One region of the Bifidobacterium sp. LH_426 genome, then DNA from elsewhere that is predicted to be linked to it. Evidence: riboswitches for the same ligand, from Rfam matches in the RefSeq annotation. Region 1 holds a riboswitch; the other holds the start of a gene.
What was found. Region 1 has a riboswitch for FMN ahead of ribD (bifunctional diaminohydroxyphosphoribosylaminopyrimidine deaminase/5-amino-6-(5-phosphoribosylamino)uracil reductase RibD). Riboswitches for the same ligand answer to the same signal wherever they lie in the genome.

Region 1 (4,748 bases):
GCCAGGTCGATGGTCGCCTCCGTGTGCCCGTTGCGTTCCAGCACGCCGCCGGGGCGCGCGACGAGCGGGAACATGTGTCCGGGGCGTCGGAAGTCCTGCGGCCGCGTGTCCGGGTCGACGCACGCCAGCGCGGTGAGCGAGCGGTCGCGCGCGCTGATGCCGGTGGAGGTGGTCACGTGGTCGATTGACACGGTGAACGCCGTGTGGTGGTTGTCCGTGTTCGCCGTGCACATCGGCGGCAGGTCGAGCCGCGTCGCCAGTTCCGGGCTCATCGGCGTGCAGATCAGGCCCCTGCCGTGCGTGGCCATGAACGCGATGTTGCTCGGCGTCGCGTGGCGGGCCGCGCAGATGAGGTCGCCTTCGTTCTCGCGGCTTTCGTCGTCCGCCACGACGACGATGCGCCCGGCCGCGATGTCCCGGATGGCGCGCGCCACCGGGTCGTCCGAGTTCATATGGTCCGTGCGCCGCGTCTGTTCCGTCATTTCCGTTTCCGTCCTTTACGTGTACGTGTATGTGGTTCTTCTCCGTGCGCTCGCCGCTCAGAATCCGTGCGCGGCGAGGAAGTCCGCCGTGATCGCGCCCGTTCCGGCGTCTCCGGCCGTTCCGGCCGTCACGCCGTCCGTGCCGCCGTCCGCCGGCATCTCCAGCAGTCGCGCCGTGTATTTCGCGATCGGGTCGGTTTCGAGGTTGACCACGTCGCCGATGCGGCGTTCGTCCAGCACCGTGTGCGCGGCGGTGTGCGGGATGATCGACACGCCGAACGAGTCACGTCCGGCGTGCGTCACCGTCAGGCTGATCCCTTCGACGGCGATCGATCCCTTCTCGGCGATGAACCGCATGAGCGCGTACGGCGCGCGGATCGTGTACACGACTGCGATGCCGTCGCGCGCGATCGACGTGATCACGCCGGTGCCGTCGATGTGCCCGGAGACGATGTGTCCCGAGAAGCGCCCGTCGGCGGGCATCGCGCGTTCCACGTCCACATGGTCGCTGCGGCGGAGCGAGCCGAGGGAGGAGCGTCGCAGCGTCTCGTGCATCACGTCGGCGGTGAACGTCGTGCCGCGCACGGACGTGACGGTCAGGCACACGCCGTTGACGGCGATGCTTTCGCCGATCGCCGTGCGGTCGGTCACCACCGTCGGCGAGTCGACGGACAGTCGCGCGAAGTCGGCGCCGTTCTCCAATCCGACGACCGTGCCGAGGTCCTCAACGATTCCGGTGAACATAGTCGACGCCTCCTTCGATGACGATGTCGTCGCCCACCGCGGCGACGGTGCGGTGCGTGAGGAGGAAGGCGTCGTCCGGCGCGCCGACGCCCGCGCCGCCCACCGGGCCGGGCGCGGTGCGGCCGCCGAACAGTTTCGGCGCGACGTAGGCGCTCACTTTGGTCACGACCTGGTCGCGCAGCGCGGACCAGGCGAGTTCGCCGCCGCCCTCGATCATCACGCTGTCGACGCCGCGCCCGCCGAGCGTTCCGACGATGGCGGCGACGTCGGCGTGCCCGTCGGCGTCGGCCGGTACGTGGAGGATCTCGCATCCCGCGTCGCGGTAGGCCTGCGCACGGGTTTCGTCGGTCGAGCAGGTGGCGATGATCGTGGGCGTCTCGCGCGCGGTGGCGACGACCGCCGCGTCGCGAGGTGTGCGCAAATCGGTGTCGCATATCACGCGGATTGGGTCATGACCGCCGTCGATGCGGCAGGTGAGTTGCGGGTCGTCGGCGATGACCGTGCCCACGCCCACCATGATCGAGGAGAACCGGCCGCGGTCCTCGTGCACGCGGCGGCGCGCGGCCTCGCCGGTGATCCAGCGCGACAGGCCCGATGCGGTGGCGATGCGGCCGTCGAGCGTCATCGCGTATTTGAGCATGACGAACGGCGTGCGCGTGGTGATGTAGTGCAGGAAGATTTCGTTGAGCGCGTCGCATTCCTCGCGCAGCACGCCCTGCGTGACCTCGATACCCGCGTCCGTGAGCCGGCGCACGCCTTTGCCGGCGACCAGCGGGTTCGGGTCGGGGGAGCCGACCACCACGCGGGCGATTCCGGCGTCGATGAGCGCCTGCGTGCACGGCGGCTGCTTGCCCGTGTGACAGCAGGGTTCCAACGTGACGTAGATCGTGGCGCCGCGCACGTCGACGCCGTCGCGTTTCGCCGCTTCGAGCGCGGCGCGTTCGGCGTGCCATCCGCCGAAATGGTCGTGATGTCCGGTGGCGATGATCGCGCCGTCGCGCGCGATGACCGTCCCCACCATCGGATTCGGGTTGACCTTGCCCGCTCCGAGTCGTGCGTGGCGCAATGCCACGGACATGAGGTCCCTATCGTCCATGAAATCCCCTTTCTTTGCGATAGGGCATGTCCAGGGTGCTTCATGATGGCGGTGGGGCCGTGCGCCGGTTTGGTTCCGGCTGCCCGGGCATCGGGCGAGACGCGCCATGTTTCGCGGCCCCGAAACGCGAACACCCTGGATTCCGTTCGAAATCCAAGGTGCTCGAGATGGGCCGCATGATGCGCATCGCCCGATGCGCGCACGCGACGGTATGCGGTCGCGCGCGCGGGCCGATGGTCCACGCCGCCGCAGCTTCTTTCATCCAGACTATGACTGTCGGTACCGGAATCTCACCGGTTCGGCATCGCGACCGTTGATCGCGATGCTCGCGGACTGAACCGCCGATCGGGAATTTCACCCTGCCCTGAAGATGCGTATTGAATTGTCGGTTCGACAGTATAGGGGACGGGCCGACGACGAGGGGGTGACGTCCACTTGATGGACGTCACCCCCTCCCATGAGCGGCCTTCCTATTGGGGCCTGACGGAACCGGCTCAATCCGGTCGAACGCCGATCAGGCGAGGCCGGAGAGCTTGTTGATGAGCTCCGGGTCGCGCGTCGCGCCCTTGTCGGCGGAGCGGGCGAAGGCGGCGTAGGCCTTGAGGGCCTGCGAGACCTTGCGGTCGCGGTGCGCCACGTAGCCGTCGCCGGCCTCGAGCTCGCGGCGGCGCTCCGCCAGCTGCTCGTCGGTCAGCTCGACGTTCACGGAACGGGCCTCGATGTCGATGTCGATGATGTCGCCGTTCTTGATGAGCGCCACTGGTCCCTTGTTCGCGGCCTCCGGGGCCATGTGGCCGATGGCCAGGCCCGAGGAGCCGCCGGAGTAACGGCCGTCGGTGAGCATGGCGACCTGCTTGCCGATGCCCTTGCCCTTGACGAAGGAGGTCGGGTACAGCATCTCCTGCATGCCCGGGCCACCCTTCGGGCCCTCGTAGCGGATGACCAGCGCCATGCCGGGCTTCAACGTGTCGTCGAGGATGACCTTTATGGCCTCCTCCTGGGATTCGACGACGAGCGCCGGTCCGCGGAACTTCCAGATCTCCTGCGGCACGCCGGCGGTCTTGACGACGCAGCCGTCGGGGGCGAGGTTGCCGCGCAGCACGGCGAGGCCGCCCTCGTGGATCTCCGGGTGGTCGATGTCGTGGATCGCGCCGTGCTCGCGGTCGGTGTCGAGCGAGTCGAACAGCGTCTCGTGCGTCCACGGTTCGGGGGAGATGATGTGGCCCGGCGCCGCGTGGTAGAGGGTCTTGGCCTCCTCGGTGCAGGTGTCGCGCATGATGTCCCAGTCGTCGAGCTTGGCCTCGAGCGACGGATAGTCGATGGAATGGACGTCCTTGTGCAGCTTGCCGGCGCGGTCGAGCTCGCCGAGGATGCCGCAGATGCCGCCGGCGCGGTGCACGTCGGAGATCTCCCACTTGCCGGACGGGGCGGCCTTGCAGATGCACGGCACGGTGTGCGAGATGCGCTCGATGTCGTCGAGCGTGAAGTCCACGTCCGCGGACTGGGCCATCGCGAGGATGTGCAGCACGGTGTTGGTGGAGCCGCCCATCGCGACGTCCATCGTCATCGCGTTCTCGAACGCGTGCTTGGTGGCGATGGAGCGAGGCAGCACGGAGTCGTCGGAATCCTTGTAGTACTGGTTCGCGATCTTGACGACCTGGCGGGCCGCCTTGCGGAACAGCTCCTTGCGGAAGCCGTGGGAGGCGAGGATCGTGCCGTTGCCGGGCAGGGCGAGGCCGATGGCCTCGGTCAGGCAGTTCATCGAATTGGCGGTGAACATGCCGGCGCAGGAGCCGCAGGTCGGGCAGACGGTCTTCTCGTAGTTGAGCAGGTCCTCCTCGGAGACGTTGTCGTCGGCGGAGGCGTACATCACGGAGATGAGGTCGGTGTTCTTCTTCACGGTGCCGTCGGCGAGGACGGTGGTGCCGGCCTCCATCGGGCCGCCGGAGACGAACACGGTCGGGATGTTGAGGCGCAGGGCGGCCATCAGCATGCCGGGGACGACCTTGTCGCAGTTCGGGATGCAGATCAGGGCGTCGGCGCAGTGCGCGTTGCACTGGTATTCGACGGTGTCCGCGATGATGTCGCGGGAGGGCAGGGAATAGAGCATGCCGGTGTGGCCCATCGCGATGCCGTCGTCGACGGCCATCGTGTTGAACTCGCGCGGGATGCCGCCCGCCTCCTTGATGGCCTCGGAGACGATGCGGCCGACCTTGTTGAGGTGGACGTGGCCGGGGAGGAACTCGTCGAAGGAGTTGGCGATGGCGATGATGGGCTTCTTGCCCATATCGTCGCCGCTGACGCCTGCGGCACGGTAGAGGGCGCGCGCGCCTGCGAAGACGCGGCCGGACATGAGTTTTGCGGATCGCATTTCGGTCATGATTCCATTCAAGTCCTTAATCGGGACACGCGTTTTGTCAAGAGTC
Region 2 (4,748 bases), on a different contig from region 1:
GGCGATGCCGCGTTCCCGGCACAGGCGCACGAGCGTGGCGCGCTCTTCCGGTTTCACGTAGGAGCCGGTCGGATTGTTCGGGTTGATGAGGACGAGCGCGCGGATGCGGTCGCCCTCCTGCGAGTAGAGCAGCTCCTCGATGGCGGCGGTGTCGATGTACCAGGAGCCGTCGAACTGGAGTTGGTATTCGATCGTGTCGACGCATTCGAGGCGCGCGATCGATTCGATGAGCGGATAGCCGGGCTTCGGGGCGAGCACCGCGTCACCGGCGTCGCACAGCAGTTTGATGAGCCACGAATACGCCTGCGACGTGGAGCTCAGCAGGTACAGCGAATCCGGGTCGATGTCCCCTTCTTCTTGGCCCCCGCCGGCGGGGGCTGTCCGCGAAGCGGACTGGGGGTGGTTCCCGCTTCCGAGGAAGCGGGCCAGCGACTCCCTCGCCGCACGCGGCCCGCGCGGCTCCGCCGTATACTCCCCCGGTACCTCGGCCGGGGCGAGCCCGTGCCTGGTCGGGTTGGAATCGTTGAGCTTGCCGAGCGTCACGCCCTGCGCGCGTGCCTCGGCTTCGGCGGCGGCAATCGGGTTGGGCGCGGAGATGTCCACGCGGGAGGAGAATCGAACGGTCATGCCTCCACTGTAGCGCGGGCGACGAAAAGGGCCGTCCGGAACGGATCCGGGCGGCCCCATGCCGTCTTCGGAAGACGGCGATCGGACTCAGTGCTGCTTGGTGCTCGCGTAGTAAGCGGCGCCGACGATGCCGGCCTCGTTGCGCAGCGCGGCGGGCACGATCGGGGTCTTGATCTCGATGAACGGCAGGAACTTGTCCGCCTTGCGGCTCACGCCGCCGCCGACGACGAACAGATCCGGGTTGAAGTACTTCTCCAGCAGACCGTAGTACTTGGTGAGGCGCTTCGCCCACTTCTTGTAGCCGAGGTCCTCCTGCTCGCGGATGGAGCTGGCCGCGTACTTCTCCGCGTCCGGGTGCTTGTCGGAGAGAATGAGGTGGCCGAGCTCGGTGTTGGGCACGAGCACGCCGTCGATGATGAGCGCGGTGCCGATGCCGGTGCCGAGCGTCGTGGCGATGACGAGGCCGTCCTTGCCCTTGGCGGCGCCGAACTGCTGTTCGGCGAGGCCCGCGGCGTCCGCATCGTTGACGACGGTGACGGGGCGGCCGGCGGCCTCGGAGAACACTGCGGTCACGTCGACGCCGACCCACGACTGGTCGAGGTTGGCCATGAAGTCGAGCGGCTTGCCCGGCTTGATCGGTGCCGGGAACGCGATGCCGACCGGAGCGGATTCGGGCACTTCGAAGTGGTCGAGCTGCTGGCGCACGATCTTGGCGACCGCGTCCGGAGTGGACACCTCGGGGGTGAGGATCTTGAGTCGGGGTTCGGCGAATTCGCCCTTCTCCAGGTTGACGGGTGCGGCCTTGATGCCGGAGCCGCCGATATCGATGCCGAACGCCTGCGCGGTTTCAATCATCGTCGATTCTCCTCCTTGTATTGGATTTCCTAACCGTTACCTGCATCGTACCGCCCTCGCATCCCAAACAGCGGACGAACGCCCGCATGTCGCGCACACGTTTGCACCGTCGCCGCATCGTGCGGTGCCATAATGCGGTGCCATAATGGGAGGCATGGCAGAACACACGCAACTGATCGATGCGGTGAACATCCGCACCGCCATCCGCTCCTACGACGACGAACCGATCGACGACGACACGGCCCGTCAGCTCGACATGACCCTCGCGCCGTTGAATCTCCTCGGAGACCTGCATCTCCAGCTGGTGCGCAACCACCCGGAGGTGTTCGCGGAGGCGAACGCCTCCGGACATCTCAGGAACGCGGCGAACTATCTGGCCATCGTCGGCCCGAAGAACGACGCCGAGGCCAAGGAGCGCGCCGGCTTCTACGCGGAGCGCGCCGTGCTCGCCGCGACCTTGAGGGGCCTGGGCACCCTGTGGGTGGCGGGCAGCTGGGACCGCGCGGAGGCGGCGAGGCATTGCCATATCCGCAACGGCGAGGAGCTGTACCTCGCCGTGGTGATCGGCCACCCGGAGCATCATGTGGAGCGCCTGGCGAAGTCGTATGAGGAGCTCGTCGAGTTCCAGCGCACGCATCGTCCCACGAAGTCGTATGAGGAGTTCACCGCCGGCATGTCCGACGAGGCGCGCGAGGCGGCGCCGGCATGGTTCAAGGCGGGCGTCGAGGCGGCGATGAAGGCGCCGAGCGCGATGAACCGCCAGCCGGTCACGTTCACCTACGATGCCGACGACGATACGGCGGCCGCGCACATCGATCCGGCCGCGGGCGACGGGCATTGGGCGCTCAACGATCTGGGCATCGCGAAGCTGCACTTCCAGATCGGTGCCGGCCAGGGCCGGTGGGCGTGGGGCGACGGCGGCCTGTTCCTGCACAAGTAGGCTCCCGCCCGGAATCACCGCCAAACGACCGTATCAACGGCCCTCCGCATCGACACGCGCGTCATGCGGAGGGCCGCTTCGCATGCGACGGGTTTTCCGCACAGTGAAACGGGATTTGCGCGAAATCCACGGTCACGCGTATACAGTGTCTTGTCAGTTTCAGGGAAGGTGCGATTCCTTACTGGCGGTAACCCGGCCCCCGGGATTCACAACGGGAGGCGTCGGGAAGCCCGCGAACCGCGAAAGCGGCCGATCCGGTGCGAATCCGGAGCCAACGGTCATAGTCCGGATGGGAGAAACGGAGAGCTCGGCATGAGCGTATCTTCTGATAATCATTTCCAGTCCAAGACGGTCGACCACGCCACCGGCACGCACGCCACGGGCGTCGCGGATTCCGGCCGCTGGTCCACCCGCCGCATCGCCGTCTACGCGCTGTTCGTCGCGTTGGCGATCGTCACCAGCTTCATCGAACTGCCGATCTTCCCGGCGGCCCCGTATCTGAAGTACGATCCGTCCGGCATCGTGAGCCTCATCGCCGGTTTCGCGTTCGGTCCGGCCGCCGCGGCCATCGTCTCCGTGCTCGGCTTCCTGCCGCACGCGTTCACCGATCCGTGGGGTGCGCTCATGGCGATTCTCGTCGCGCTCGCGCTGTCGCTGCCCGCGTCCGTCATCTACCGTCGCGACCGCACGCGCAAGGGCGCGATCATCGGCATCGTCGTGGGCGCGGTCGTCGCGCTCGCCGCGGCCATCCTCGGCAACCTCGTCATCACGCCGATCTACGCGCACATGACCGTCGCGCAGGTCGCCGCCATGATCGTGCCGATCCTGCTGCCGTTCAACGTGCTCAAGTTCGCAATCCATGCGGTCGTCACGTTCCTCATCTACAAGCCGATCACCAAGCTGCTCGACAAGTAACCGACGACCGTGAACCTCGCCGAACTCGACCACATCCGCTTCAGCTACGACGGCGGCGCCACCTGGGCGCTCGACGACGCCTCCCTGACCGTACGGGAAGGCGACTACATGGCGCTCACCGGCGCGAACGGATCGGGCAAATCGACGCTCGCCCGTCTCGTCGCCGGTCTCGCCGCGCCTGACGCAGGCACCGTGATCCTGCTCGGACATACCGTCTTCTCCGACGCCGGTCCCGACGCGGACGCCTATCGTGCGGCCCGTCGGGGCATCGGCGCCGTGTTCCAGAATCCGGAGGACCAGCTCGTCACCACCGTGCTCGAGGACGATGTGGCGTTCGGACCGGAGAATCTCGGCATACCGCGCGACGGCGACGACGGCAACGGGCGTGGCGGCATCGGCGAGCGCATCGCCGAATCATTGCACGCCGTGCGGCTGGACGACATGCGCCGCGCGAACCCGATCCGCATGAGCGGCGGCCAGCAGCAGCGCGCCGCCATCGCCGGCATGCTCGCCATGCGCCCACGCCTGCTCGTGCTCGACGAGCCGACCGCCATGCTCGACCCGCTGGCACGACGCGAGGTGATGGACGTGCTCGACGAGCTGCACGCCGCCGGCACGACCATCGTCCACGTGACGCACCATCCGGACGAGATCGCGCGGGCGGGTCGCGTCGTGCGGCTCGAACATGGTCGGATGGCGGACGACGACGCGCATCCTTCGTTCCCGCCGGCGGGGGATCCCGCGAAACGGGCGGGGGTGGTCCCGCGACAGGCGACGCACTCCCACGCCACCGACATCATGCTGTCCGTCTCCCACGTCTCCTACGCCTACGCCGGCGGCGGGCCAATCCTCGACGACGTGTCGCTTAGGATCCGCCGTGGCGAGACGGTGGCGCTGATGGGCGCGAACGGTTCCGGCAAGTCGACGCTGCTGCGGCTCGTGTGCGCGCTCGCCAAGCCGGATTCCGGTTCGATCATCGTGGACGGCATCCGCGTCGAGGAGGCGAAACGGCGCGACCTCGCCGCGCTGCGCCGCACGGTGGGGCTCGTCATGCAGCATCCGGAACGCCAGCTGTTCGCCGATACGGTGCGTGACGACGTGGCGTACGGCCCCACGAATCAGCGGCTGCCGCGGACCGAAATCGACGAGCGCGTGGATTGGGCGCTGCGGGTCGCACGTCTGGACGGTCTCGCCGACCGTTCCCCGTTCGATCTGTCGGGTGGACAGCAGCGGCTCGCCGCCATCGCCGGCGTCATCGCGTGCAGGCCGAAGCTGCTGGTCATGGACGAGCCGACCGCGGGTCTTGACGCGGACGCGCGCGAACGCATCTACCGGCTCGTCGACGAGCTCAAGACGCAGGGCGTGACCATCCTCGTCGTCACCCACAGCCATCAGGAGGCCCGTCGCATGG

Region 2: linked by a shared signal. The riboswitch ahead of AC1AYD_RS06225 (ECF transporter S component) and the one ahead of ribD (bifunctional diaminohydroxyphosphoribosylaminopyrimidine deaminase/5-amino-6-(5-phosphoribosylamino)uracil reductase RibD) in region 1 are both predicted to bind FMN.

What each region holds. Positions count from the first base shown of each region.
Region 1 covers NZ_JBKEVB010000002.1:425,501-430,248, forward strand. Annotated here, with positions in the region: gene AC1AYD_RS03965 (bifunctional 3,4-dihydroxy-2-butanone-4-phosphate synthase/GTP cyclohydrolase II) at 1-482, opposite strand, end outside; gene AC1AYD_RS03970 (riboflavin synthase) at 540-1,226, opposite strand; gene ribD (bifunctional diaminohydroxyphosphoribosylaminopyrimidine deaminase/5-amino-6-(5-phosphoribosylamino)uracil reductase RibD) at 1,207-2,322, opposite strand; FMN riboswitch at 2,569-2,698, opposite strand; gene ilvD (dihydroxy-acid dehydratase) at 2,837-4,702, opposite strand.
Region 2 covers NZ_JBKEVB010000005.1:15,850-20,597, reverse strand. Annotated here, with positions in the region: gene AC1AYD_RS06240 (pyridoxal phosphate-dependent aminotransferase) at 1-627, opposite strand, end outside; gene ppgK (polyphosphate--glucose phosphotransferase) at 715-1,482, opposite strand; gene AC1AYD_RS06230 (nitroreductase family protein) at 1,637-2,422, shown strand; FMN riboswitch at 2,574-2,727, shown strand; gene AC1AYD_RS06225 (ECF transporter S component) at 2,735-3,337, shown strand; gene AC1AYD_RS06220 (energy-coupling factor transporter ATPase) at 3,347-4,748, shown strand, end outside.